DNA from 4 places in the Streptomyces sp. NBC_01498 genome. Region 4 is predicted to be linked to each of the others. Evidence: riboswitches for the same ligand, from Rfam matches in the RefSeq annotation. Region 4 holds a riboswitch; each other region holds the start of a gene.
What was found. A riboswitch is a leader RNA that binds a small molecule or an ion and turns the genes downstream of it on or off. The one in region 4 is predicted to bind cyclic di-AMP.

Region 1: another riboswitch for cyclic di-AMP. It lies ahead of OG875_RS28085 (C40 family peptidase); the one in region 4 lies ahead of OG875_RS05900 (LysM peptidoglycan-binding domain-containing protein).
Region 2: another riboswitch for cyclic di-AMP. It lies ahead of OG875_RS19065 (transglycosylase family protein); the one in region 4 lies ahead of OG875_RS05900 (LysM peptidoglycan-binding domain-containing protein).
Region 3: another riboswitch for cyclic di-AMP. It lies ahead of OG875_RS03000 (LysM peptidoglycan-binding domain-containing M23 family metallopeptidase); the one in region 4 lies ahead of OG875_RS05900 (LysM peptidoglycan-binding domain-containing protein).

Annotation. Positions count from the first base shown of each region.
Region 1 covers NZ_CP109598.1:6,574,575-6,581,564, forward strand. Annotated here, with positions in the region: gene bioD (dethiobiotin synthase) at 1-305, opposite strand, end outside; gene OG875_RS28065 (adenosylmethionine--8-amino-7-oxononanoate transaminase) at 307-1,647, opposite strand; gene bioB (biotin synthase BioB) at 1,640-2,785, opposite strand; gene OG875_RS28075 (8-amino-7-oxononanoate synthase) at 3,069-4,208, shown strand; gene OG875_RS28080 (ATP-binding protein) at 4,460-4,894, shown strand; gene OG875_RS28085 (C40 family peptidase) at 4,964-5,434, opposite strand; cyclic di-AMP (ydaO/yuaA leader) riboswitch at 5,438-5,609, opposite strand; gene OG875_RS28090 (hypothetical protein) at 5,947-6,255, opposite strand; gene OG875_RS28095 (ATP-dependent Clp protease proteolytic subunit) at 6,263-6,898, opposite strand.
Region 2 covers NZ_CP109598.1:4,439,653-4,446,642, reverse strand. Annotated here, with positions in the region: gene OG875_RS19085 (Ppx/GppA phosphatase family protein) at 1-269, opposite strand, end outside; gene OG875_RS19080 (DUF501 domain-containing protein) at 266-892, opposite strand; gene OG875_RS19075 (FtsB family cell division protein) at 915-1,388, opposite strand; gene eno (phosphopyruvate hydratase) at 1,670-2,950, opposite strand; gene OG875_RS19065 (transglycosylase family protein) at 3,460-4,152, opposite strand; cyclic di-AMP (ydaO/yuaA leader) riboswitch at 4,156-4,337, opposite strand; gene OG875_RS19060 (transglycosylase family protein) at 4,593-5,570, opposite strand; gene OG875_RS19055 (cytochrome P450 family protein) at 5,709-6,968, opposite strand.
Region 3 covers NZ_CP109598.1:791,779-798,768, forward strand. Annotated here, with positions in the region: gene OG875_RS02990 (STM4012 family radical SAM protein) at 1-372, shown strand, start outside; gene OG875_RS02995 (STM4011 family radical SAM protein) at 380-1,264, shown strand; gene OG875_RS03000 (LysM peptidoglycan-binding domain-containing M23 family metallopeptidase) at 1,429-2,394, opposite strand; cyclic di-AMP (ydaO/yuaA leader) riboswitch at 2,397-2,557, opposite strand; gene OG875_RS03005 (tyrosine-protein phosphatase) at 2,979-3,782, shown strand; gene OG875_RS03010 (DUF6126 family protein) at 3,812-3,970, opposite strand; gene OG875_RS03015 (helix-turn-helix domain-containing protein) at 4,173-4,796, opposite strand; gene OG875_RS03020 (aspartate aminotransferase family protein) at 4,866-6,311, opposite strand; gene hpnH (adenosyl-hopene transferase HpnH) at 6,472-6,990, opposite strand, start outside.
Region 4 covers NZ_CP109598.1:1,420,186-1,427,175, reverse strand. Annotated here, with positions in the region: gene OG875_RS05910 (FAD-dependent oxidoreductase) at 1-893, opposite strand, end outside; gene OG875_RS05905 (right-handed parallel beta-helix repeat-containing protein) at 1,190-3,139, shown strand; cyclic di-AMP (ydaO/yuaA leader) riboswitch at 3,457-3,619, shown strand; gene OG875_RS05900 (LysM peptidoglycan-binding domain-containing protein) at 3,624-4,397, shown strand; gene OG875_RS05895 (hypothetical protein) at 4,606-4,932, opposite strand; gene OG875_RS05890 (SRPBCC family protein) at 5,088-5,999, opposite strand; gene OG875_RS05885 (ArsR/SmtB family transcription factor) at 5,996-6,313, opposite strand; gene OG875_RS05880 (alpha/beta fold hydrolase) at 6,351-6,990, opposite strand, start outside.

The DNA of each region.
Region 1 (6,990 bases), 5.2 Mb from region 4:
TCGGTGGCCAGTTTCCCGGCCGCCTCGGCGATCTCCTCGGGCCGTACGGGCGGCAGAGCGGCCCGCGCGGCGGCTGTCGCGGGCGCCAACGGCTCCGGGAACCGGGCCAGTTCGACGGCCGTGACCGCGCCCGCCAGGCGCGTCACCTCGGCCGTGTCACCGGGCTCACCGGGGCCGACACCGGTCTGCGCGGGCTTCAGCACCGCGACCGTACGGCCTCCGGCCAGCGCCAGTGCCGCCACGGCCGCCGTGACGACGGTCTTGCCGATCTCCGTCCCCGTCCCGGAGACGATCACCACCGGCATCTCAGCCCTCCCGCGCCGCCGCCGTCACCGCGCGGCAGATCCGCGCGACGTCGGCGTCGTCCGTCACATAGGGCGGCATCGTGTAGACGAGGTCGCGGAACGGCCGCAGCCACACGCCCTCCCGCACCGCCGCCCGGGTCGCCGCCGCCATGTCCACCTCACGGTCGAGTTGCACGACCCCGATCGCGCCGAGGACCCGCACGTCCTTCACCCCGGGCAGCGACGTGGTCTCCGCGAGTCCGTCGCGCAGCCCCGCCCCGATCCGTTGCACCTCGCCCCGCCAGTCCTGGCCGAGCAGCAGGTCGATCGAGGCGCACGCCACGGCCGAGGCCAGCGGATTGCCCATGAAGGTGGGTCCGTGGGCGAGGACCGGAACCTCGCCGCGTGAGATGCCGTCGGCCACCTCCGAGGTGCACAGCGTCGCGCCCATCGTGAGATAACCACCGGTCAGCGCCTTGCCCACGCACATCACATCGGGGGAGATCCCGGCGTGCTCCGCCGCGAACAGCTCGCCCGTACGTCCGAAGCCGGTGGCGATCTCGTCGAGGATCAGCAGCACGCCGTACTCGTCGCACGCCTCGCGCAGTACCCGCACATACGCGGGGGAGTGGAAGCGCATGCCGCCCGCGCCCTGCACGACCGGCTCCACGATCACCGCGGCCAGTTCGTCCGCGTGGCGCGCGACGAGACCGCGCAGCTGGTCCGCGTACGTCTCGCTGTACGGCTCGAAGCCGTCGGGCGGCGCGTCGGCGAAGAGCTGGCGCGGCAGCAGCCCCGACCAGAGCCCGTGCATCCCGCCCTCGGGGTCGCACACCGACATGGGCTGCCAGGTGTCCCCGTGGTAGCCGCCGCGCCAGGTCAGCAGCCGCCGTTTGGCCGGGCGGCCGAGCGAACGCCAGTACTGGAGGCACATCTTGACCGCGACCTCCACCGCCACCGAACCGGAGTCGGCGAGGAAGACGTGCCGCAGCGGTTCCGGGGTGATCTCCACGAGCCGGGCCGCGAGCCGCACGGCGGGCTCATGGGTGAGCCCGCCGAACATCACATGGCTCATCCGGGCGAGCTGGGCGTGCGCCGCCTCGTTGAGGACGGGGTGGTTGTAGCCGTGCACCGCGGACCACCAGGACGCCATGCCGTCGACCAACTCGCGCTGCCCGTGCGCCGGTTCGGCGAGCCGGAGCCGTACGCCCGAGGCGGACTCCACGACCAGCGGGTCGGTGCGGCCGGGCATCGGGCCGTACGGATGCCAGACATGGGCCCGGTCGAGCGCCAGCAGTTCCTCCGGCGCGAGGGCGGCCCGCCCGGACAGGCCGGACGGGTCCGCCGCCCGGGTGTCAGGCATTGGGCGCCAGATCCGTCCCGGCTCCCCGGCGCCGTACGGTCACCAGATCCGTACGGGCCCCGCCGCTCTCCGCCCGGTCGGCCGGCTGCTCCTCGTCGGCCTCCGCCGGGCCGCACGCGCTCGCGCATCCGTCGCTCCGGTGCGCGGGCAGCGTCCGCGTGCCCGCGCCCTCTACCTCGAAACCGGCGTCCGCGATCATCTCCAGGTCCGCCTTGCCCTCCTGGCCCTCACTGGTGAGGTAGTCGCCGAGGAAGATCGAGTTGACCAGGTGCAGCGCCAGCGGCTGCATCGACCGCAGATGCACCTCGCGCCCGCCCGCGAGCCGCACCTCCACGTCGGGGCAGACGAACCGCACCATCGCCAGGATGCGCAGCGCCCGCTGCGGCGTCAGGTTCCACTCCCCGGCCAGCGGCGTGCCCTCGAACGGGATCAGGAAGTTGACCGGCACCGAGTCCGGGTCCAGCTCCCGCAGCGCGAACACCACGTCCACCAGGTCGGCGTCGCTCTCGCCCATGCCCGCGATCAGCCCCGAACAGGCCGACAGGCCCGCGCCCCGCGCGTGCCGGACGGTCTCCACCCGGTCCGCGTAGGTGTGGGTGGTGGTGATGTCGCCGTAGGTGGCCTCGGAGGTGTTGAGGTTGTGGTTGTACGCGTCGGCGCCGGCCTCCTTCAGCCGCTCCGCCTGACCGTCCGAGAGCAGCCCCAGACAGGCGCAGACCTCGACCTCCGGGTCCTGTTCCTTGATCGCGCCGATCGTCCGCGAGACCCGGTCGATGTCCCGGTCCGTCGGGCCCCGGCCGCTCGCCACCAGACAGACCCGCTTCGCGCCGCCCGCCACCCCGGCCGCCGCCGCCTTCGTCGCCTCGTCGGGCTTGAGCCAGGTGTACTTGAGGATCTCGGCCTTGGACCCCAGCCGCTGCGAGCAGTAGGAGCAGTCCTCGGGGCAGAGCCCGGACTTCAGGTTGACCAGGTAGTTCAGCTTGACCCGCCGCCCGAACCACTGGCGGCGCACCTTTCCGGCCGCGGCCACCACGTCGAGCAGCTCGTCGTCGGACGTCGCCAGTACGGCGAGCGCCTCCTCGCGCGACGGCGCCTCGCGCCGAAGGCCCTTGTCCACCAGTGTGTTCAGCAGGTCCATGGCGCCGATCCTGTCCTACGGCGCGGTCCCGGGCCAAGAATGAATCCCACAAGACGCCCCCGTCCCGGTGTGTGGATGACCACACCCGGACCGCGCCGACGTGCGGTTAGGGTCGGTGGGCCGTCGACACCAGGACCCGAGCGGAAGGACCCGAGCCGTGCCCTCTTCCGAGCCGTCGGCGCAGCGCGAGGCGTCCGTGCCGGGCGAGCGGCCCGCGCCGCCCGAGCGCTCCGCGCCCGGCGACCCGTCCGCGTCGTCCACGCCACCGGACCCGTTCGGCTGGATCGACGACGAGGCGCAAAGGCGCGAGCGGTCCGGACTCGTCCGCACCCTGCGGCCCCGCGCCGCCGGTTCCGCCCTCCTGGACCTGGCGAGCAACGACTACCTCGGCCTCACCCACCACCCGGTGACGACACGCGCGGCGGCCGACGCGGCACACCGCTGGGGCGCGGGCGCCACCGGCTCCCGGCTCGTCACCGGAACGACCGCGCTCCACACCGAACTGGAGCGTGAACTGGCCGACTTCTGCGGTTTCGAGGCGGCGCTCGTCCTGTCGTCCGGATACGCCGCGAACCTCGCCGCCCTCACCGCACTGACCGCGCGCGGCTCGCTCGTCGTGTCGGACGCCGCCAACCACGCCTCCATCGTGGACGGTTGCCGGCTCTCCCGCGCCGAGACCGTGGTCGTCCCGCACGCGGACCCCCCGGCCGTGGACAAGACCCTCGAAGCGCACCCGGGCGTCCGGGCCCTGGCCGTCAGCGACTCGGTGTTCTCGGTGGACGGCGACGCGGCGCCGCTCGCCCGGCTCGCCGAGGTGTGCCGTACCCGGGGCGCCGCGCTGCTCGTGGACGACGCGCACGGACTCGGCGTGCTCGGCGAGGGCGGGCGCGGCGCCGTGCACGCGGCGGGCCTCGCGGGCGATCCGGGCACCGTGGCCACCCTCACGCTCTCCAAGGCGCTGGGCAGTCAGGGCGGCGCGGTGCTCGGCCCGGCGCGGGTGATCGACCAACTGGTCAACACGGCACGGTCGTTCATCTTCGACACCGGACTCGCGCCCGCCTCGGCCGGCGCCGCGCTGGCGAGTCTGCGGCTGCTGCGCGAGGACCCGTCGCTGGCGGTGCGGGCCCGCGCCGTCGCGCACGCGCTGCACCGGGGGCTGACCGCGGCGGGGCTGACCGCCGTACGCCCGGACGCCGCCGTCGTCTCCGTACGGGCCCCCTCACCCGGCGCGGCGGTGCGCTGGGCCGCCGACTGCCGGGCGGCCGGGCTGGTGGTGGGCTGCTTCCGGCCGCCGTCGGTGCCCGACGGGATCTCCCGCATCAGGCTCACCGCCCGCGCCGACCTGACGGACGCGCAGATCGGGGAGGCGCTGGCCACGATCGTCGCGACCGCCCCCGCCGACGCACGGGCGCACGCCCGCTGACCGCCCGGCGCACGCCACCACGCGGGCGCCTCCCCTCTCGGCCGCGGACACCCGGAACTTGAGCGTGTTCACATCCGGTCTCTCGTCGCAGAGTTCACCGCTTAGAGCGACAGAGGGGGTCAAATCCCGGCGGATCACCCCTCCCGGGGCCGCCGTTGATGGCAGTGTGGCGCGCAGCGCAATCCGGGGACGTACCCGCGGGCATCAGCCATAGGCCGGTCTGCGTCCCGGTGGGAAGGGGCAGCGTCGCCATGGCAGACCATCAGGAAGCATCCGTCACCCTGCCGAGCGATCCGGTTTCGGTACGCCAGGCGCGCGGACATGTCGCGCGTGTGCTCGCCGAGTGGGGGCTGCCGGACGGCTCCGACACCGCCGAAACGGTTCGCCTCATCCTCTCGGAACTCGCGACCAACGCCGTGCAGCACACCTTCGGCAGGTCGCCGGTCTTCACGGTCGACCTCCGGCTGGAGCGCGACGAGTGGCTGCGCCTCGGCGTCACCGACAGCCACCCCCGGTGGCCGCGCCGGCTCCCGGCCGACGGCCGGCAGGACCACGGCCGCGGCATGGTCATCGTCCGGTCGCTGACCGCCGAGTACGGCGGCGGACTGGTCATCACACCCACCGAGGACGGCGGCAAGACGGTCTGGGTCACCCTGCCCTGGCCGTCGCCCCGGACCCGGGACTGAGCGGACCCGGCGGCGACGGGGCGCCGCCGCGGGCGGACGGCGGCGGTGGCCGGGTGGCGGCGGCGGTCGTCACCGGACCCGGCCGTACCGCACGCCCTTGGACCAGATGCGCTCCAGCCGCACCACCTGACCGGTCTTCGGGGAATGCCAGATCCTGCCCTTCCCGGCGTAGATCCCCACGTGGTAGACGCTGCCTCTGTAGTGGAAGAACACCAGGTCACCCTTTTTGCGGCCGGAGGCGGAGACCCGGCGGGTCTTGTTGTACTGCTGCTGCGCCGTGCGCGGCAGCTTCTTGCCGGCCTTCTTGTACGAGAACTGCGTCAGGCCCGAACAGTCGAACCGGTGCGGGCCGGTCGCCCCGTACTTGTACGGGGAGCCCTTCTTGGAAGCGGCCACGTTCAGCGCCTTGGAGGCGGCGGGCAGGGCGTGGGCCTCGGGCACGGCGGCGGGCGCCAGCATCGCGCCGCCGACGGCGGCGAGGAGGACCGAGGCGGTACCGGCCCGGGAGAGCAGCGACGGGACATGTGTCTGCGCGGACATGCGCAACCCTTCGTCAGCCGCCTGTGAAGGATGACCTGTCGGGTTCGGACAGGCGAAGATGTCCGGTCGCGGCTGCGACTTCACCCCGAGGAGCCGTCCATGGTCGGACCGCCCCGAACTGCCCGGGTCCTCCACTCCTGCCGATCCACTCGTGTCGACCAGGCATCCGGAGCGGCGGCAGGACTCGGCGTCCACCCGGACCGCCCCGCCGAGGTGGCGGGGGCTTGTCGTCAGACGGATCTTGACGCGGCCTCAGCACATTTCCGAGTTGAAACGACGATATGTGATTCTCGTCACGCTTGACCTATTTGTGTAGATGCGCCCGATCCGGTGAACGCGGGAGAGGGCCGGTCGCACGCCGTACCTGCGGTGTCGTGGGGGGTTGCCGCCGGACGGCGGATTCCGGGCCGCAAGTCGCCGTCCGGATCGCGCCGGGCGGGTCGGTACGCCGAACGGGCAGCCGCGCGCCGCGCGGAGGGGCCCGCCCGGCGCGTGTCCTCAGCAGGTTCGCGTCAAGTCACCGTTCCGGGCGGCATGGTGACGCGCCGGGCCCTGCGCTCCCCGTCGAGTGCCCGGAGCGTACGGTCCAGGGTCGCCGTGTGCAGCTCCGTCTCGCCCCGCGCGTGCATCAGCGCCAGCGCGTCACGCAGGGCGGCGGCGCCCGCCACCAGCGCCTGGGCGGCGCGCAGCGCGCCGTACGTGTCGTCCGTGCGCGCGGGGTTGATCCGGCCGACCAGGTCCACGACCCGGAGGTAGGTGTCGACGACATCGCCCTCGGCGCGGGTCAGGGCGGGCAGCGGCGGCGGTTCCGGTGTCGGCATCGGCCGTTCACCCGGGGGTGTTGAGGCCGAGGGAGGCCCTGCGGTCCCGCGTGACCTCGTCCACCAGCCCGTACGCGACGGCGCCCGCCGCGTCGAAGACCGTGTCCCGGTCGATGTCGGCGTCGATCCGCTCGGCGCTCTGCCCGGTGTGCCGTACCAGGGCCCCCGCCATCAGGGCGCGCAGCCGCAGCAACTCCTCCGCGTGGAGGGCGAGGTCGGACGGCTGGCCGCGTACGGGCTCCTCGATTCCCGGCTGCTGGAGGACCACGCGCGCGCCGGGGAGCGCCATCCGCTTGCCCGGGGCGCCGGCGGCGAGCAGCACGGCGGCGGTCGACGCGGCCTGTCCGAGGCAGGTGGTCGACACGTCGCAGCCGACGACCCGCATCGTGTCGTAGACGGCCGTCATGGCGCTCAGCGGGCCGCCGGGGGAGTTGATGTAGAGCGCGATGTCCTGGTCCGGGGCGGTGTATTCGAGATTCAGCAGCTGGACGACCACATCGTTGGCCGCCGTGTCGTCCAGCGGGGTGCCGAGGAAGATGATCCGCCCCTCGAAGAGCTTGGAGTACGGGTCGAGGGAGCGGGTTCCGGTGCTGGTCCGCTCGGTGAACTCCGGCAGGACGTGGCGGGCGGCGGGGCGGTTCATGGCGTACCTCTCCTCGGACGCGGATGCCGGACGTGTCCCGGTCGTCCGTCCGTAAAAAATGTACAGGACGTACAGGTCGTAAGATGGCTGCC
Region 2 (6,990 bases), 3.0 Mb from region 4:
GCGTCGCGCGACGCGGAGGTGGCCACGAACCGGGTCCGCGCCGGGTCCACCCCGTGGTCCCGGATGATCTCCGCGTACGCGCGGCAGGCCGCGAAGGTGCGTTCCAGCGCCTCGGGGGCGAGCCGGCCCGTGCGGTCGACGTCCTGGCCGAGCCGGACGATCGTCATCCGCCGGTCGAGGTCGACCAGTTGGCCGGTGGCCGGGTCGGCGTCGGCGACCAGGAGGCGGATGGAGTTGGTGCCGCAGTCGACGGCCGCGACCCTGGTCACGCGGCGTCCCCCTCGGCGGAGCCGTCACGGGCGGGCGCGGTCCCGTCCCCGGCCGGACCGTCACCGGCGGACGCGATCCCGTCACCGGTGGGCGCCGTCGCGTCGTTTGTGAACGGGATCACACAGGGTCCCTTGCGCCACCACTCGGGCAGCATCGCCAGTGCCTCGTCGCCCAGCGGGTTCACCCCGGGGCCCGCCGCCAGCGAGTGGCCGACCAGCACGTGCAGGCACTTCACCCGGTCCGGCATCCCGCCGGCGCTGGGGAAGTTCGCCAGCAGTTCGATCGCGTCCCGGCGCCCGAGGTAGTCCTCGTGGGCCTTGCGGTACGCGGCGGCCAACTCCGGTTCGGCGGCGAGGCGTTCGGTCATCTCCTTCATGACCCCGTTCGCCTCCAGCGTGCCGATCGCCGAGGCCGCGCGCGGGCACGTCAGGTAGTAGAGCGTCGGGAACGGCGTGCCGTCCGGGAGGCGCGGCGCGGTCTCCACCACGTCGGGCTGCCCGCAGGGGCAGCGGTGTGCGATGGCGCGCAGACCGCGCGGGGGGCGGCCGAGCTGTTGCCGGAACGCGTCGACGTCCGCCTCGGTGGGCTCGGTGCGTTCGGTCTGCGGAGGGGGCGTGTCCATGCCTGCGTCGGTTCCTCGGTGGTTATCTGTCCGTCCGGTCGGCGCTGTCGACGCCGTCCAGAAGATTGGAGTACCAGGGCCGGTCGGACGCGCCCTGGTCGGTGCGGCGCTCCTCGGCCGCGCGGGGGTCGGTCATGACGTAACCGGTCTCCCCCGGCATCACGTAGTGCAGGTGCTCGCGCGCCAGCCGCTGGACGTACGCGTCGTCCTGGAGGCGCGCCTTCTCGTCGCGCAGCTCCTCGACCCGGTGCGCCGCCTCGCGGGTCAGCCGTTCCTGCTCGGCGATGTCGCCGCGCTGGGACACGTACTGCCGCATCGGGTAGGCGAGCGCCACGATCAGCGAGCAGACGACCAGGACGAGGAAGGCCGCGCGCCCGGTGAGCCGGGAGCGGCGCGCCTGTCGGCGGGTCTGCGAGCGGTAGACACGGGCGGCGGTCTGCTCGCCCAGAATCCTGATCCTGGTCGCGGTGGAGAACCGGTCCCGGTTCGCGGCCATGGTCCCGCCTCTCCCTCAGATCCGTGGATCACCCTCGGATCCGTCGGATCGTCCTCGGATCCCGCAGAGACCGAGCGGACCCTCGTACCTCTGTCCTGCGTATGCCGTACCGCCCGGTGCCGGTCCCGGTCACGTTTCCGATCCGGTCGCGGCGCCGGGCCCGGTACGCGCGTACGTCCCCGGACACGGTACGGGACCGTGGCCGGGGACGGCCGCACGACGGGCTGTCCGGTCAGCCCCGAAGCACCGGAGCACCGAAGGCCGGCTCGGAGCGGCGGAGGTCAGTCCTTGAAGCGGGGGAACGCGCTGCGGCCCGCGTACACCGCCGCGTCGTCGAGGATCTCCTCGATGCGCAGCAGCTGGTTGTACTTGGCGACGCGCTCGGAGCGGGCCGGGGCGCCGGTCTTGATCTGACCGCAGTTGGTGGCGACGGCCAGGTCGGCGATCGTGACGTCCTCGGTCTCGCCGGAGCGGTGCGACATCATGCACTTGAAGCCGCTGCGCTGCGCCAGCTCGACGGCGTCCAGCGTCTCGGTCAGCGAACCGATCTGGTTGACCTTGACGAGCAGGGCGTTGGCCGAGCCCTCCTCGATGCCACGGGCCAGGCGCTCGGGGTTGGTGACGAACAGGTCGTCGCCGACGATCTGGACCTTGGCGCCCAGCTTGTCGTTGAGCGCCTTCCAGCCGGCCCAGTCGTCCTCGAACAGCGGGTCCTCGATGGAGACCAGCGGGTACGCGGCGACGAGCTCCTCGTAGTAGTCGGTCATCTCGGCGGCCGAGCGGGACTTGCCCTCGAACTCGTACGAGCCGTCCTTGTAGAACTCGGAGGCCGCGACGTCCAGCGCGAGCGCGATGTCCTTGCCGGGGGCGTAACCGGCTTCCTTGATGGCCACGAGGATCAGGTCGAGCGCGGCGCGGTTGGAGTCCAGGTTCGGCGCGAAGCCGCCCTCGTCGCCGAGGCCGGTGGAGAGCCCCTTCTCCTTCAGGACCTTCTTCAGCGTGTGGTAGACCTCGGCGCCCCAGCGCAGGGCCTCGGAGAACGACTCGGCGCCGATGGGCGCGATCATGAACTCCTGGATGTCCACGTTGGAGTCGGCGTGCGACCCGCCGTTGAGGATGTTCATCATCGGCACGGGCAGCAGGTGCGCGTTCGGGCCGCCCAGGTAGCGGAACAGCGGCAGGTCCGACGCCTCGGAGGCGGCGTGCGCCACGGCCAGCGAGACACCGAGGATGGCGTTGGCGCCGAGCGAGGACTTGTCGGGCGTGGCGTCCAGGTCGAACATCGCCTGGTCGATGAGGCGCTGCTCGGTGGCGTCGTAGCCGACCAGCTCCGGGCCGATCTGCTCGATGACGGCGAGGACCGCCTTCTCGACGCCCTTGCCCTGGTAGCGGTTCTGGTCACCGTCGCGGAGCTCGAGGGCCTCGAACGCACCGGTGGACGCACCGGAGGGGACAGCAGCACGGCCGGTGCTGCCGTCGTCGAGGCCGACCTCGACCTCGACCGTGGGGTTGCCTCGGGAGTCAAGGATTTCCCGGGCTACGACGACGTCGATGGACGGCACGAGCATCTCCTTCTGGGATGTGACGCGTGGAGTGCAGGGCCTCGGTGGCCTTGCGGCATGAGCCTAACCGGCTCCCGTGCGGCGGTCGGCAGATGCCCGCCCGCTGGGACGAAAAGAGTCCCGATTGACCGTTCGGCCATGAAATGTCGGTCGGCGGGGCGGGGTTCGGGGCTGGGGCCTCCGGGGCGGCTGGGACCCGTACGGTGGCGCGCTCGGGCGCTCGGGCGGTGCCGCAGTTGCGCGGCGGCCGGGGGGCAGGTTCGCAGTTGGGCGGCGTCGTACAGCGTCGAGGCCGGGCGGGCCGGGGGCACGGTCGCGCGGGCCGGGCGGCGGGGCGCCGTACGGACCCGGCGCTGTCCGGACCCGGACGCCGTTCGGACCCGGACGCCGTCCGGACCTCGGGGCCTTCGGGGCCCTTGCCGCCGTCCCGTACGACGGGCCCGAGCCCCGGTGCGGCGCGCACCCCGGGGGGAGTGGGGCGTGCCGGCCGGGGCTCGGGAGGGAAGGGATCAGCTCAGGTGGAGCTGCTGACCCGGGAAGATCTCGTCGGCGTTCTCGACGATGTCCTTGTTCAGCTCGAAGAGCTTCTTCCAGCCGCCTTCGACCTTCTTGGTCTCGGCGATCTTGGAGAGGGTGTCGCCGGCCTTGACCTTGTATTCGCCGTCGCCCTTCTTGATCGGACCACGGGTCGTGTCGCGCGAGGCGGGCTGCTCCTGCTCGGCGCGCGGCGCGGACCGCTGCGGGGCGGGCTGCTCCTGCGGGGCGGCCTGCTGCTGACCCGGGTCGGCCGGGGCGGCCTCGTCGGAGCCGGCGTCGTTGGCGGCGTTGGACAGGCCCACGCCACAGCTCGGCCAGGCACCCTTGCCCTGGCCGGCCAGGACCTTCTCGGCGATCTGTATCTGCTGGGACTTCGTGGCCCGGTCGGCGCTGGACGCGAAGGCGTTGCCGCCGTACGCGGCCCAGGTGGAGGCGGAGAACTGGAGCCCGCCGTAGTACCCGTTGCCCGTGTTGATGGACCAGTTGCCGCCGGACTCGCACTGGGCGACGGTGTCCCACTCGGAGGTGGTCGCGGCGGAGGCGGAGGTGGTGGCCATCAGCGGGATGGCGACGGCCGCGCCGGTGATGCCGGCGAGTGTGGCGTAACGGCCGGCCTTGGACTGACGGCGGTGCTTGGCCTTGCCGGACTTGCTGGAAAACAGCATGCGAGATCTCCTCACCGACGCCTGCGAGGTGAGCTGTCGGGTTCGGGCCAAGTGAGTTGCCCGGCCGTGCGATCGGGGGAGACGTCCTGCTGTCTCCCCGCACACGGCTCCACCCCGAGCCGGCCGCGTGTGCGGTCGGCGCCTACCTGTGGGTCCCCCGCTCCTGCCTACGGCGCTTGACGCGACGTGTTCCCCCCGACCGACGGCAGGATTCGGCGTGACGGTCGACGGTGCCCGCGGTGCGAGCGGTTCAGACCGTAATCACAGGCATCCCGGATGTTCAAAGGAGGAACATCCGGGATGATTCGCCCATCCCGCCCCAGGAGAAACTCCGTTTACGCAGGTGGGGCGGAAGCCGGGCGCGTGGGCGGGCGGATCACATCAATGCGGGCAAAGAGATGCTTGTCTCACTTGCACAGATGCGGACATAAAGGTCTTAACTACCCCTGTTCCAGGGCCAGATCGAGGCTCTGGCCGGGCAGGATCAGATCGGCGTCGGAGCCGACGACCTCACGGTTCGCGGCGTAGAGCGCGGACCAGCCGCCGTCGACCTTCTGCTCGTCGGCGATGGTCCACAGGCTGTCGCCGGAACGGACGGTGTACGCGCCGCCCTCGGCACCCTGGCCCTCGGCGGCGGCGCCTTCGCGCGCCGAACCTTCGTCCCGCGAGGCCCGCTCGGCACCCGACGCACCCGACGCACCCGCTTCGAGAGACTCGTCCGCGTCCCCGGCATCGACGCCCGCGTCCGGATCCGTGCCGGCCGACGCGCCGGGCCCGGTGCTCGCGTCGGCCTCGGGGGCGGGCGCGCCCCGGTGCTTGCCGGTACCGGTGGCGGCCTCGGTGCTGGGCCGGACGGACGGCTCCTCGGCGGGCTCGTCCGTACCGAGGGCGGAGTCACGGCCGAACTGGCCGTACGGGGGCACCTCCTCGGGAGCGGCGGGCAGCTCGGCCTCCTCGCCCGGCGCGGTGTCCTCGGCCTCCGCGGCCTGCGCGGTCTCCTCGGAGGAACCTTCGGAAGGCTCGCTGTCCGGCGTCGTCCCGGCGTCCGCGGCGAGTCCGGTGATCAGCGCGCAGGTAGGCCAGGCGGCGGGGCCCTGCTCGGCCAGGATTCTCTCGGCGACGGCGATCTGCTGGCTGCGACTGGCCTGGTCGGCCGTGGGGGCGTACGCCGTACCGCCGAAGTCGGTCCAGGTCTCCTGGGCTATCTGGAGCCCGCCGTAGTACCCGTTTCCGAGGTCCGCGCTCCACATACCGCCGCTCTCGCAGTCGGCGACGCGGTCCCAGGTGGACGCCTCCGCCGCGCTCGCGCCACTCGCGCCGAGCAGCGGGATGGCGATCGCCGAGCCGGTCACCCCTGCCGCGACGATGAGGGCGGGGGCCTGACGGGGCCGACGGTGCCGACCGTTCCCGGAGCGCATGCGGTTGCCTTCCGTGAGACTTCTGGAGCGTGGCCCGGCAGGTGACAGCCGAGCCGGTCGTGAAGGTAGCGCCCCTCGAACGTCTGTCACAAGTCGATACAGCGGAGATCACGTGAAAGTCACAGTACTGACGTTCGGTCAGTCACTCACCGCTGTGAACTGCACCGGAAGCGTGCGCAGTCCGCGCATGATGAGCCCGCCGCGCCAGCGCAGTTCGGACGGATCGACCGCCGGCCGCAGGTCCGGCAGACGGGTCAGCAGCGTTCGGAGAGCGGTCTGTCCCTCCAGCCGGGCGAGCGGGGCGCCGAGGCAGTAGTGGATGCCGTGGCCGTAACCGAGGTGTTTGTTGTCACTCCGCGCGAGATCGAGCCGGTCCGGCTCGGCGAACCGCTCCGGGTCACGGTTCGCGGCGGCGAGTACGACGAGGACGGGATCGCCCACCGCGACGCTCTGCCCGCCGAGTTGGACGGGTTCGGTGGCGTACCGCCAGGTGGCGAGTTCCACCGGGCCGTCGTAGCGCAGGAGTTCCTCGATCCCGGTCGCGAGAAGCTCCGACTCGCCGGCGCGGAGGGAGGACTGGAGCCGCGTGCGCTGCTCGGGGTTGCGGAGCAGGGCATAGACCCCGTTCCCTATCAGATTCACAGTTGTCTCAAAACCGGCGAAGAGAAGGATGAAGGCCATCGCGGCGGCCTCGTTCTCGGTGAGGTGCTCGCCGTCGTCGCTCGCCCGGATCAGCCCGGAGATCAGGTCGTCGCCGAGGTCGTCCCGCTTGCGGTGGATCAGCTCGGCGAGATACGCCCGCATCTTCTTCACGGACCGCGCGACCCCGCCCCTCGGCCCGCCACCGTGCCGGATCATCATCCCGGCCCAGTCGCGGAAGTCGTCCTGGTCCTCGCGCGGGACGCCGAGCAGATCGCAGATGGCGTAGATGGGGAGCGGGAAGGCGAAGTCGTGGATCAGGTCGGCTTCTCCGCCGGCCGCGAAGGCGTCGATGAGCCCGTCCGTCAACTCCTGCACACGCGGCGCGAATTCGGCCACCCGCCGGGGCGTGAACGCCTGCGACACCAGCCGGCGGAGCCGGGTGTGGTCGGGCGGATCGATGTTTAGCAGATGCGTCATCAACTCGGCGCCCCGCTCCCCCGGAATCCCGGTCTTCCCCTTGGCGTGCGCCTGCGCGGCGTGGTGCGCGGGATTCTTCGACAACCGCGGATCGGCGAGCGCCCGCCGGGCATCCGCGTACCGCGTGACGAGCCACGCCTCGACCCCACTGGGCAACCGCGTCCGCCGCACGGGCTCGTGCTCGCGGAGCCAGGCGTAGGCGGGGTAGGGGTCGGTGGCGAACTCCCAGGTGAAGAGTTCGGGAGCGGGGGGCGGTGGGGTGGGTACGGGGTCGTGCATGGCCACGACAGTAAACCCGGGC
Region 3 (6,990 bases), 630 kb from region 4:
TACGCGGTCGGGATGCGGGAGATACGCACTCTTATCGACGCGTACACGACCACGACCACGGAGGACTTCGCGCGGGCCGAGGTGGGCCGCGCCGTCGACATCGGCGAGGCGCGCCGGCGCCATCTCCTCCAGTCGCTGCTCCAGGCCGAGGGCATGGCACGGGAGGCGTACCGGGCGCGGTTCGGCACCCGTCCGGAGGAGGACTTCCCCGCCGAGCTGACGCGTTTCGCGGATCTGGGCTGGCTCGACACGGGCGCCGGTCCGGATCTGCTGCGTCTCTCGCCCGAGGGGCTCGCCCACTCGGACGCGCTGGGCCCCGCCCTGTTCTCCCCCGCCGTCCGGGCCGCGATGGCCTCGTACGAACTGAAGTGAGACCGACGTGGACCTGACGATCCTCTACCGGGGCCCGCTCGCCTCCTGCGACTACGACTGTCCCTACTGCCCGTTTGCCAAGCGCCGTGACAGCCCGGACCAGTTGCGCGCGGACCGGGCGGCGCTGGAACGCTTCACGGCGTGGGTGGCCGGGCGGACGGACGACCGGCTGTCGGTCCTGTTCACCCCGTGGGGCGAGGGGCTCACCCGCTCCTGGTACCGGCGGGCGCTGACCGAGCTGTCGCATCTGCCGCAGGTCGCCCGGGTCGCCATCCAGACGAATCTGAGCTGCCGCGTCGACTGGCTGAAGGCGGCCGACCCCGCGAAGGTGGCCCTGTGGTGCACGTATCACCCGGGCCAGACACCGTACGACCGTTTCCTCGCCAAGTGCCGTGAACTGGAAGGCGGGGGAGTCCGGTTCAGTGTGGGTGTGGTGGGTTTCCCGGACCATCTGGACCAGGCGCGCCGACTCCGCGCCGACCTCCCCGGCCAGGTGTATCTGTGGGTCAACGCGGCCGAGGGACGCGGGTACTCGGACGAGGAGGCGGCGGAGTGGACCGCGCTCGACCCGCTGTTCCCGTTCAGCCGCCACCCGCACTCGTCGGCGGGGCTGCCCTGCCGCACGGGCGAGTCGGTGATCTCGGTGGACGGCGAGGGCAGGGTCCGCCGGTGCCACTTCGTCCCGGCCGAGTTGGGCAATCTGTACGACGGTTCCTACCGTGAGGCTCTCCGGCCGCGCCCCTGCCCGCTCACGACGTGCGACTGCCACATCGGCTATGTCCATCTGGAGACACTGCCGTTGTACGACGTCTTCGCGGGCGGCGTCCTGGAACGGATACCGGCGGCGCCGCCGACCGGGCCGATGTCCCTTCCTTTCCCGGTGGTTCGGTGACGCGCGAGCGACATCGGGTCCGGAGTTATTTCCACCGGGAAAGGACGAACAGCCGTCGGCCGGCACACGGGGGTGCCGGCCGACGGCTGATTCCGGTGGATCCGATTGCGGCGGAGCCGATTCCGGTGAATCCGATTGCGGTCGGGACCGGGGAGAGAAAGGCGTCAGAGAGAAACGCCGTGCTCGCGCAGATACGCCAGCGGGTCGACGTCGGAGCCGTATCCCGGGCCGGTGCGGATCTCGAAGTGCAGGTGCGGACCGGTGGAATTGCCGGTGGAACCGGAGAGACCGATCTGGTCACCGGCGCCGACACTCTGGCCCGCCGACACGGAGATCGAGGAGAGATGGCCGTACTGCGAGTACTGGCCGTCGTCGTGCCGGATGACGACCTCGTTGCCGTACGACCCGGCCCAGCCCGCCGAGACGACGGTGCCGGGGGCGACCGCCTTGACGGTGGTGCCGGTGCCGACCGCGAAGTCGACGCCGGTGTGGTAGCCGCTGGCCCAACTGCTGCCGGACGCGCGGTACTGGGTGGTGATGGCGGCGCCGTCGACGGGGGCCGTGTAGCCGGACGCGGCGCTCGGCGCGGCGGGCTGCGCGGCCGTGGTGTCAGGGGCGGTGTCGGCGGCGGTGTCGGCCTTCGGGGCGGGCCGAGCGGGCGCGGGCTTCGCCGGGGCGGGCTTGGCGGGCGCGGCCTTCTTCTTCGCGGCGCCGTCGGCACGGCCCCCGGCCGTCGCCTTGGCCTGGGCGCCGATGGTGAGCTTGAGGCCCGGGTGGATCAGCGACGGGTTGTCGCCGACGGCCTCGCGGTTGTCCTCGTAGAGCGTGTGCCAGCCGCCCCGGACGTGGTGCGTCTGGGCGATTCTGGCGAGGTAGTCCCCCGGCTTCACCGTGTAGACGGACCCGCGCTTGGTCCCGGCCCGCTGCCCGGCGGGAGCGGCGGCCGTGTGCGCGACGGAGGCGGCGGACGCGGCGGTGACGGACGACGGGGCACCGGTCTGCTCGGCGGCGTGGGCACCCGTGGCGCCCACGAGCGGAATAGCGAGGGCCGCGCCGCCCGTTCCGGCGACGACGAATCCACGCACTATCGGGTTGTTCCTCGGACGGCGGTGCTTACCCTTTGCGGGCATGGCGAATTCCTCTCCGGCGCCTGCGAGGTGAGCTGTCGGGTTCGGACTGGAGATGCCCGGCCGCGCGTTGACGCGGCTTCACCCCGAGCCGTCCCGATTCTCCGGAACGGCGTACTACCTGGGTCCCCCGCTCCTGCCACACGTGAATGGGTGCTGGATGGATGCGGATTCCGAACGGCGGCAGGATTCGGCGGTCCGTTCGGATTGCGGTGACGTTAAGCCGGGCGGACCGGCGCGGACAACCCGTTGCTTTGCTCCGGCAATCAGTGCCGCGAATACCGGCCGCCGGAACCGGTCACCCTGCGTGGAAACGGACCGGTGAATTCCGTGCGTCGCACCGATTCCCTCGGCCTCCCCCGGCCGGGCACGGCCACACACCGTCACGGATGAGATCCTGCTCACCCACGGACGACTATTTCCCTCCATCTCCCCTTCTTCCTGGGCGTGTTACTCACAATCCGGCATTACGACCAGAAACCCTTTAGTACGACTATTCGATGGGTGCCCATGTCGTAAAGTCGGAGCGCGACAGGTCGGCGACCAGCGCCGTCCGGAGACGCGGAGGAGCTCACGTGACGCACGAGGTGCCGCAGCAGATCCCGTCGGCCGAGCCCGTTCTGGCCGGGGTACGCAACTTCCGCGACGTGGGCGGTCTGCCCACGGTCGACGGGCGGCGCGTACGGTACGGACGGCTCTTCCGCAGCGGCCACCTCGCCCATGCCACCGCCGAGGACAGAGCGTTCCTCACGTCGCTGGGGCTGCATACGATCTTCGACTTCCGCAACGCGGCCGACCAGAAGCTCGACGGCCTGGACGTCGAACTGGCCGGCGTACGCAATGTGAACATCCCGCTCACCGACCCGGCCGACGGCACGGAGTTCTGGAAGATGGTCCGCCACGGGGATCTCGACCAGCTGCGGTCCATCCTCGCGGACGGCAAAGGGGTGTCCCGGATGACCGCTTCGTACCGTTCCATCATTCTGGACCGCACCGCCGAGCACCGGCGTGTGCTGCACGCGCTGGCGGAGGAGAGCCTGCCCGCGCTGATGCACTGCGCGGCGGGCAAGGACCGGGCCGGACTCTCGGTCGCGGTGTCGCTGCTCGCCGTGGGCGTGGAGCGGGACGCGATCGAGGCCGACTATCTGAAGTCCAACGCCCCGGCCCGCCGGTATCTGGTGCGCCGCGGCGACCCGTCGCCCGAGGGAACGTCGCCGGAGGTGCTCGAACTGCTGGCGCCCCTCTTCGACGCGCGTGCCGTGTATCTCGAAACGGCGTTCACGACGATGGAGGAGACGTGGGGCAGCATCGACCGCTACCTCGCGGACGGGCTGGGGCTGACGGACGAGCGGCGCGAACGGCTGCGGGCACGCCTGGTCGACGAGGGGTAGTACGGCCCCGGGCGGGCGCCGGACAGGGCCTACCGGCCTTTGGCGCCCGCCTCGAAGAGCAGATAGAGGAAGCCGGCCAGGACATGGCCCGCGACCAGGTAGGCGAAGAGCCGGATGGCGAGACCCCGGGGGAAATTGCGCTCCTCGTCCATGACGGACGGAGCGGGCGCGGCGGACGAGTCAGACATAACGGGTGAGTCGGGCGTGGCCGACATGTCGCAGGCGGCGGACGGTGCGGGCGCCTCGGACAGCGGCGCCCGCTCCCGACCTCGCCGCTCCTGGACCTGGACCAGGTCCTGCTCCTGCTCCTGCTCCTGCTCCTGCTCCTGCTTCGGTGACGTGTCGGGCATGGTGACGGCCTCTCTCGGTCCGGTGGTGGCTGACCGCAGGTCAGCGGCGGTGGGCCCCGCCCGGCAGGCACAGCTCGGCGACGGGACTGGTCAGCAGGGTGTGTACGAACAGCAGCTCGGCGCCGCCGGGGCCGGCCGCCGCGAGCCGGTGCGGTGTGGTCGAGTCGAAGTGGGCGCTGTCACCGGGGCCGAGGACATGGACGCCGTCCCCGAGGCCCAGCCTCAGCCGGCCCTCCAGGACATGGATCCACTCCTCGCCGGGATGGACCCGGACGAGGTCGCCCTGCGCCCCGTACGGCACGGTCACCCGCAGGGGCTGCATGGCCCGGCCGGAGGCGCTGCCCGCCCGGCGGTACGTCCAGCCGTCGGCCTCCACGGGTTCCGCGCGCGCCGCGCGGATCACGGGGTCGGACTCGGGCGGCACCTCTCCGAGCAGCTCGGAGACCGTCGTACCGTAGACGCGGGCCAGACCGAGCAGCATGGGCAGCGAGGGCTGCCTGCGCCCGGTTTCCAGCCGGGAGAGATGGGCCGGGGAGAGCCCGGCTCTCGCGGCGGCGGCCTCCAGGGTGAGGCTCCGGCCGCGCCGCAGCTCACGCAGGCGCGGGGCGACGTCCGGCAGGTCCTCTGCCGCCTCGGGTTCGCGGGCGTCGGCGGGAAGGTTCATGGGTCCATTCCGCCAGGAATTTTCCTCCGAGGCAAGTTCCTTGCCTCGGAGGCAAGAAACGGGTGTCTGTCAGCGCTGGGCGAGGGCCTGCTTCATCAGCGTCCGGCCGAAGTCCCACATCAGCCCACCCCCGCGATGGGCGTCGTCCATCACCGCCGTGAACGCCGTCACGAAGCGGTCGACCTCCCGCTCCCCGACGTTCAGCGGGGGAATCAGCTTGATCACTTCCAGCCGGTCCCCGGAGACCTGGGTGAGGATGCGGTGCTTCTGGAGCAGCGGCACCACGACCATCTGCGCGAAGAGCCCCTTCCGGGCCGCCTGGAGCATCGTCCAGCGGCTCCGCAGCCCGAGCGAGGCGGGCCGCCCGAACTCGATGCCGATCATCAGCCCCCGGCCGCGCACCTCGCGCAGCAGTTCGTACCGGTCGACCAGCGCGGCCAGCCGTGACCGCAGCAGATCACCGGTCGCCCCGGCGTTGGCGACGAGCCGCTCGTCCTCGATCACCGACAGGACCGCGAGACCGGCCGCCATCGCCTGGGCGTTGGAACCGAAGCTGGCCGAGTGGACCAGGACCCGGTCCATCGAGGAGTAGACCTTCTTGAAGATCCAGTCCTTGCCGAGGGTCGCGCCGACCGGCACATAGCCGCCGGAGAGCGCCTTGGCCACACACACCAGGTCCGGCTCGACGCCTTCCTCGTGCTGGTACGCGTAGAAGTCCCCGGTCCTGCCGAGCCCGCTCTGCACCTCGTCGGCGATCAGGAGCGCCCCGTGCCGGTGCAGCAACTCCTGTGCGGCCCGCAGGAATCCGGGCGGCGTGGCGTGCACGCCCTTGCCCTGGATCGGTTCGACCACGAAGCCCGCCACATCGCCTCGGGCCAACTCCCGCTCCAGGGAGTCGAGATCACCCATCTCCAGGGCGGTGTCGGGGAGCAGCGGGGCGAAGCCGTCGCGGAACCCTGCCTCGCCGTTGACGGAGAGCGAGCCCGTGGTCAGGCCGTGAAAGGCGTGGGAGCAGTAGAGAATCCTGGGCTTCCCGGTGGCGTACCGGGCGAACTTCAGGGCCGTCTCGACGGCTTCCGTACCGCTGTTGCCGAAGAAGACCCGGTCCAGGTGCGGGCTGTGGGCGAGCAGTCGCTCGGCGAGCAGGCCCGGCAGCGGCTGGCAGTCGAAACGGGTGAGATCGGCGAGCGAGGCGTCGAGGACGTCGTGCAGGGCCTTGCGTACGACGGGGTGGTGGCGGCCGAGCCCCATCACGCCGAAGCCGGCGAGCATGTCGAGGTAGTCGTTGCCGTCGGCGTCCCAGAAGTAGGCGCCCTCGGCGCGTTCGTAGACCTTGTCGAAGCCGAGGGTGCGCAGCATGCGCGGGAGTTGGTGGTTGAGGTGCGCGGAGTGCAACTCGTAGCGTTCACCGCCGCGTTCGGCCAGCAGTGTCGCGAGGTCGAAGCCCTTGCCCGGGGCGGGTGCCGCCCGGGGCCCGGTCTTCCCGGCCGTCACGTGCTCCGCGGACTCCGTCATGCCGTCATCCCGTCGTCTCCTCGCTGTGTCCTCGTACCGCGCGGTGCCGTGCGGCACGGCCGGTGGCCGCGCGCGGCCGACGGAGGGGCGGGCGGCGGTGGCCGCCCTCCCCTCCGCCGACCGGGACGTCACGCGCCGCCGGTCGTACGCCGCACGGGTCTCACGTGCCGCCGCTGACCGTCTCCCGTACCGCTCGCAGCGACTCCTTGAGGGAGCCCATGGTGGCGAGCACGGCCGTCGGTTCGTAGCCGCAGTGCGCCATGCAGTTGGCGCAGCGCGGGTCCTTGCCCCGGCCGTACTTGTCCCAGTCGGTCTCCTCGACGAGTTCCTTGTACGTCGGGACGTACCCGTCGCTCATCAGGTAGCAGGGGCGCTGCCAGCCGAAGAGCGAGTAGTTGGGGATCGCCCAGGCCGTGCACGGGAAGTCGGCCTTGCCCTCCAGGAAGTCCAGGAAGAGCGGGGAGTGGTTGAGGCGCCAGCGGCTCCTGTTGCCGCCGGAGAACGCCTTCTTGAACAGTTCCCGCGTCTGCTCGACGCCCAGGAAGTGCTCCTGGTCGGGCGCCTTCTCGTAGGCGTACGCGGGCGAGATCATCATCTCGTCGACCTTCAGGTCGTCGTTGAGGTAGTTGAGGACCTCGATGATGGTCTGCGGGGTGTCGGTGTTGAAGAACGTGGAGTT
Region 4 (6,990 bases):
GCCCCGAACTTGAGCGCCTGGCGGCGGGCCCGCTCGGTCAGCTGCCGGCCGGACACACCGTCGGGGAAGCCCAGATAGTTCTCGATCCGGCTGCTCTGGCCGGCCTGCCCGCCGGTGGCCTGCTGCTCCACCAGCAGCGTACGGAGCCCTTCGGAGGCCCCGTACACGGCCGCGCCGAGCCCGGCGGGGCCGCCGCCGACGACCACCAGGTCGTAGAAGTCGGCGGCCGGTACGGTGCTGAGCCCGACGTGGTCGGCGAGTTCCCGTTCGGTGGGGCAGACCAGTGTCTTGCCGTCGGAGGTGACGACCATGGGCACGTCCGCCCGGGTGAGCCCGGCGGCGGTGAGCAGCCGGTCGCCCTCCGGTTCGTCGGAGAGCAGCCACCGGAACGGCACGAGGTTGCGGGCGAGGAAGTCGCGTACCGCGAAGGACGGCGCCGACCAGCGGTGGCCGACCACCCGGGTCTCGGTGGCGACCGGGTCGGGGGTGGCCAGCCACAGTTCCAGGAGCGAGTCGATCACCGGGTAGAGGTTCTGCTCCGGGGGGCTCCACGGCTTGAGCAGGTAGTGGTCGAGGTCCACGACGTTGATGGCGTCGATCGCGGCCTCGGTGTCCGCGTACGCGGTGAGCAGCACCCGGCGGGCGAGCGGGAAGAGGTCCATGGCGGCTTCGAGGAACTCCAGGCCGTTCATCCGGGGCATCCGGTAGTCCGCGAGCATGATCGCGAGCTGGTCCCCGCGCAGCTTGATCTCCCGCAGGGCCTCCAGGGCCTCGTCGCCCGACACCGCGCGCACGACGCGGTAGCTCTCCCCGTAGTGGCGGCGGATGTCGCGGGCGACGGCCCGCGACACGGCGGGATCGTCGTCGACGGTGAGGATTGTCGGATTCGCCATAGTTCCATCATCACTCGTGGCGGCGCGGGACGCGGGGTGCGGGCGCCGGTCCGCCCGGTCGCTCTCTGGCGCGGGCTGTTGACAAACCGGTGACATGCTTGAAAACTCTCACTGCCTGATCGCAGGACTCGAACGGCGAAGCTCAATTAATTGCGGTTGCCTTGCAAGATCAGGACGGATCGCAGCGGGCGTTCCATCCTGTTTGTCCGCCCCGATCGATCCGCGCAGTCGCCCGTCCACCCCCACCACGGACCGGCGTCCCTCACTCTGTCGACCCCACCGAAACAGAGGACCCCATGAAGTCGAAGTACCTCCGACGACGCCTCATCGCTGGCATGTCCATGACCGGACTGCTGGTCGTCGGGCTCCTGCCCGCGGCGTCCGCCGCCACCCCCGCCGACGCGCCCGAGGCGTCCGCGCCGTCCGCCGCCACCTCGGCACGCCCGTCCGCCGCGCGCGGAGCCGCCCTCCCGTACACCGAGTACGAGGCCGAAGCCGGCGACTACGACGGCACGTTGCTGGAGGCGGACCCGGAACGCACCTTCGGGCACACCAACTTCGCCAGCGAGTCGTCCGGCCGCGCGTCGGTACGGCTCGACGGCGAGGGCCAGTTCGTGGAGTTCACCTCCACCAACGCCGCGAACTCGATCGTGGTGCGCAACTCGATCCCCGACGCCCCGGGCGGCGGCGGCATCGACGCCACGATCAGCCTCTACGCCGACGGCGTCTTCGTGCAGAAACTGGACCTGTCGTCCAGGCACAGCTGGCTGTACGGCGACACGGACGACCCCGAGTCGCTGACCAACACGCCCCAGGCGGACGCCCGCAGACTGTTCGACGAGGCCAACTCGCTGCTGTCCACGACGTATCCGGCGGGCACCACGTTCAAGCTCCAGCGAGACGCCGACGACACGGCGCCCTTCTACATCGTGGACCTGATCGACCTGGAAGAGGTCGCGCCCCCGGCCGCCAAGCCGGCCGAGTGCGTCTCGATCACCGAGTACGGAGCGGTCCCCGACGACGGCGGCGACGACACCGAGGCACTCCAGGACGCGGTCACCGCCGACCAGAACGGCGACATCCCCTGTGTCTGGATCCCGCCGGGCCAGTGGCGTCAGGAACAGAAGATCCTGACCGACGACCCCGACAACCAGGGGCAGTTCAACCAGATCGGCATCAAGAACGTCTCCGTCCGGGGCGCGGGCATGTGGCACTCCCAGCTCTACACGCTGACCGAGCCGCAGAACGCGGGCGGCATCAACCACCCGCACGAGGGCAACTTCGGCTTCGACATCGACGACAACACCCAGATATCCGACCTCGCCATCTTCGGCTCCGGCCGTATCCGGGGCGGCGGGGGAGCCGAGGGCGGAGTCGGCCTCAACGGGCGCTTCGGCAAGAACACCAAGATATCCAACGTGTGGATCGAACACGCCAACGTGGGTGTCTGGGTCGGCCGCGACTACGCCAACATCCCCGCGCTCTGGGGCCCGGCCGACGGTCTTGAATTCAGCGGAATGCGTATCCGCAACACCTATGCGGACGGGATCAACTTCACCAACGGAACGCGGAATTCGACGGTGGACAACTCGTCCTTCCGCACCACCGGTGACGATTCGCTCGCCGTCTGGGCCAATCAGTACGTGAAGGACCCGGCCGTGGACGTCGCCCACGACAACGTGTTCTCCGACAACACCGTTCAGCTGCCCTGGCGGGCCAACGGAGTCGCGATCTACGGCGGTTACGGAAACACCGTGCGGAACAACCTGATCGCCGACACGGCCAATTACCCGGGCATCATGCTGGCGACCGACCACGATCCGCTGCCGTTCTCCGGCGAGACCCTGCTCACCGGGAACGCCCTGCACCGCACGGGCGGTGCCTTCTGGAACGAGGACCAGGAGTTCGGCGCCATCACCCTCTTCCCGGCGAGCCGGGACATCACCGGGGTGAAGATCAGGGACACCGAGATCCTCGACTCCACCTACGACGGCATCCAGTTCAAGAACGGCGGTGGTGCTGTGCCGGACGTCGAGATCAGCGGCGTGACCATCGCCAAGTCCAACAACGGCGCCGGAATCCTGGCGATGGGCGGCGCCCGCGGCAGCGCGACGCTGACCGGCGTGACGATCACCGACTCGGCCGAGGGAGACGTCCTGATCGAGCCGGGATCCAGCTTCGTGATCACCGGCGGGCCCGCCGCCGGGCGGAACTCCTCCTCATCCACGGCCGGTGGAAAGCGGTAATTTGTCCGCTTTGCGGATAGGGCGTTATGGGTATTCAGCGGATGACTTGTCCCTTTCTGGGTGGGAGGGGTCGCATGGTTGCGCTGAAATGCCGTGATGTCCGTCACAAGCGCGGCCGAGTGTGCGAACGGCCCGGCCGCCCACCGTCCGCGTGGGAAAGGAAAGTTGGGCGATGAACCGCCGGGCGGGAATTCCAATTTCCGCCCGGCGGACGCATGAATGGCATGACGCCGTGAATTCAGGACTTGTTTCGCCCGGATGTTCTCGCTTACGTTCTCGTCATTCCGGGCGGAACGCCGAATCCTGCCGCCGTCCGGAAACCGCATCCACCCACTTCACGTACGGCAGGAGCGGGGGACCCAGGTAAGTCGCCGATCCGGAAAACTCCGGACCGGCTCGGGGTGAAGCCGCGCCACTCGCGCGGCCGGGCAACTCCCGCCCGAACCCGACAGCTCACCTCGCAGGCGACGGAGAGGACTTCGTCATGCCCGCAGAGGGTAAGCACCGCCGCAATTCCCGCACCAGTCCGCTCGCCCGCCGGCTCGTCGCCCTCGGCACGGGCGGCGCCGCTCTCGCACTGCCCCTGATCACCGCCACGACGGCGGGCGCCACGCCCGCGCCGCAGCACATCACGGCGGCCCCGGCGGCGGTCCACGCCGCCTCGCACCGGGTGATCCACGTCGTGGTCAAGGGCGAGTCGCTGTCCAAGATCGCGCGCGACCGTTCGGTGAGCGGCGGCTGGAAGGCCCTGTACAAGACCAACCGGCCCGCCATCGGCGACAACCCGTCGCTGATCCACCCCGGCCTCAAGCTGAAGCTCTCGGGCAAGCCCGTATCCGCCCCCAAGGCCCCCAAGGCCCCGAGCGGCACGTCCTCCGCGACCGGGAACACCCCGGCGGCCACCACCGACGCCATCGAGACGGTCGCCAAGAGCTACACCAACGACCTCGACGGCTGGATCCGGGAAGCGCTGGACGTCATGGCGCAGCACGGCATACCCGGCTCGTACGACGGCATCCACCGCAACATCATCCGCGAGTCCTCCGGCAACCCCCGGGCCATCAACAACTGGGACTCCAACGCCGCCGCCGGCACCCCGTCGAAGGGCCTGCTCCAGGTCATCGACCCGACGTTCCAGGCGTACCACGTGTCCGGCACGTCGACCGACCCGTACGACCCGGTCGCCAACATCACCGCCGCGTGCAACTACGCGGCCGACCGCTACGGCTCGATCGACAACGTCAACGGCCCGTACTGACCGGCGCCCCCACACCGGCTCCCACCGGCGCCCTCGTGAGCGGCGTCCTCGTGAGCGGTGCCCCCTGACCGGCGCCGCTCGACCGACGGCACTGCCGGGCCCCCCGTGCCCGGCAGTGCCGTTCGCCGTACCCCGCCGCCCGGTTGACGCGTCGTCGGATCACCGGCCGGTCGCGCACACGGGCCGTCCACGCCCGCACTCCACCCGCCTACGCGGTGACCTGCCGCGCCCCACTCCGCTCCGTACGGCGCGCGGCGGCGGCCTCGTCCACCAGGGCACGCAGATCCCCGGCGGCCTCGGGGTGGTCCCGCAGCAGCGCGGCGAGCCGACGCGACCAGGGGCGTACGAGATCGTCGCGCACGCCCTCCATGTCGTCACCCGCCCCCTGGACCAGCTCGGCGTCGGCGCGCAACTGCGCGTCCATGACGGCCGCGCGCTGTACGTCCCGCCGCCGGAACACGTCCACGACCCGCTCCCGCGTCCCCTCCCAGGCGGGGGTGGCCATCGCGGCCACGACGGTCCCGGCCCCCGTCATGGCCGGGACGCTCATCGGATCGGACACGGACATCCCCCGTCTCTCGGTGCGTAGATCCGCATCACATTAGTGACCGAGGGAGATTTTTCCCGGTGACCATCACTCGATGGAGTGATGAACAGCCGTGACGGCTCCGCTGCCAGGTGCCTTGGTCGTTACGGCGCCCCGGCCAGTTCCGCCGCCAGTTCCGCCACCCGCGCCCGCCACGCCGCCAGCGCTTCCGCCGCGTCGAAACCGTCGCGCGGCCCGGTCTGGGTGAGGACCAGCCGGGGCCCGTGCCCGGTCCCGGCGCCCAGCTCCCAGCGGACCTCGCCCCCGGCACACCAGGCGTACGCGAGGAGTTCCGACGTCCTGACCTCCGTGACCGGCCCCGCCGGGACCGTGCCCACGGTGAAGCCCGGGGGCACCGGCCCGCCCGCCGACGGCTCGGCGCCACCGGTCAGCCGGTCCCACACCGCCCCGGCGGGCCGTACGAGCTGACGCTCCAGCCGGAGGCGCGTACCGCCCTCCGCCGTCTCCTCCACCCCTCCCCGCGTCAACTCGCCGAACCGCGCCAGATACGCCTCGTGCAGCGCGCCGCTCGTGTCCCGCGCGGCATCGACGGGCCCGCCGGCCAGCACCTGGGCCAGCGCGGTGACACACACCTGCCAGCCGGACGCGAAGCTCGCCGCGCCGAACCGGTCGCCGAAGGTGTGGACGAGCGTGAGCACCGAGCCGTTCGCCCCGTCCGGCGCGATCTCCCAGCGCAGATGGTCCTCGCCCCAGGTGAAGGCGAAGAGACGCGGTTCGTCGGCGTCGGTGACCCGCCCCGTCATCGCCGGACCGGGGCCGGGGTCGCCGGGGAAGTGGAAGCCGATCTCGCCGCCCGGCCGCAGTTCCACACTCACCTCCGACGGGAACCACCGCGCCAGCTGCGCGGGCCGGGTGATCGCGTCCCACACCCGCTGCGGCGGATGCGCCAGCCGGCGCTCCATGCGCAGCGCGGTCCGCCCGTCGTCCGCGTCGGACAGGGCGGCGGGGAATCCTTCGTCGTCGGGGCCGCTCGGGCTCCCGGGGTCCGTGGTCATGGGGAGTCGCTCTCCGTCGTGTCGAGATGCCGTTCGAGCGCGTCGAGACGGCCGGTCCACAGATGCCGGTAGTGCGCGAGCCAGGCGTCGAGTTCCGCCAGTGGTTCCGGCGCCAGCTCGTACCAGCGGCGCTGCGCGTCCTGCCGGACCCGCACCAGCCCGGCGTCCCTCAGCACCCGCAGATGCCGGGAGGTGCCGGGCTGGCTGAGTCCGAGCCGGTCGGTCAGCTCGCCGACCAGATGCGGACGTTCCAGGAGCAGATCCAGGATCTTGCGCCTGCTCGGCTCCGCGAGCACGTCAAAGGGGAGGGGCATGCCTCGAATATACCCCCAGGGTTATATAACTGCAAGATTATGAAAGGGGTGCGTCCTGTCCGGCCAGCCAGTCCAGCGCCGCCGGGCACGCGTCGAGGACCGAGACATGCCCGTCCTCGGGGCGTACCCACAGCTCGGCCCGGGGCAGACCGGCGCGCATCCACTCGGCGTGCGCGGGCGGCACGACCCGGTCGTCGCCGCCCTGTACCAGCAGTACGGGCGCCGACACCTCCGCCAGATCGAACCCCCACACGGTGGCGAACGCGACGTCGTCGTCGATCAGCCCGCCCGGCCCCTCCTGACCCGCCTTCATCGCGTCGGCGCCCAGCGACTTCCAGGTGCCCGCCAGTGCGGCGAAGTCGGCGGCGGTGAAGCTGGCGGGGTCGAACTCGTCGGCCTCCGCGTACAGTTCACGCGCCTCCCGCCCGTCGGCTGCGGCCCGCAGACCACCCGGCGCCACCATGCCCGCGTACCAGTCGAACTCCGTGGTGTACGGGGCGATGCCCGCCAGACACACCACCCCCGTCACCCGGTCCGGCAGCGCCGCGGCGCACGCCAGCGCGTGCGGACCCCCACCGGAAGCCCCCATCACCCCGAACGCCCCGACCCCGAGCGCGTCGGCGATCCGCGCCACGTCCTCGCCCGCCGCCGCCACGTTCCGCCCCGGCAGCGGACTC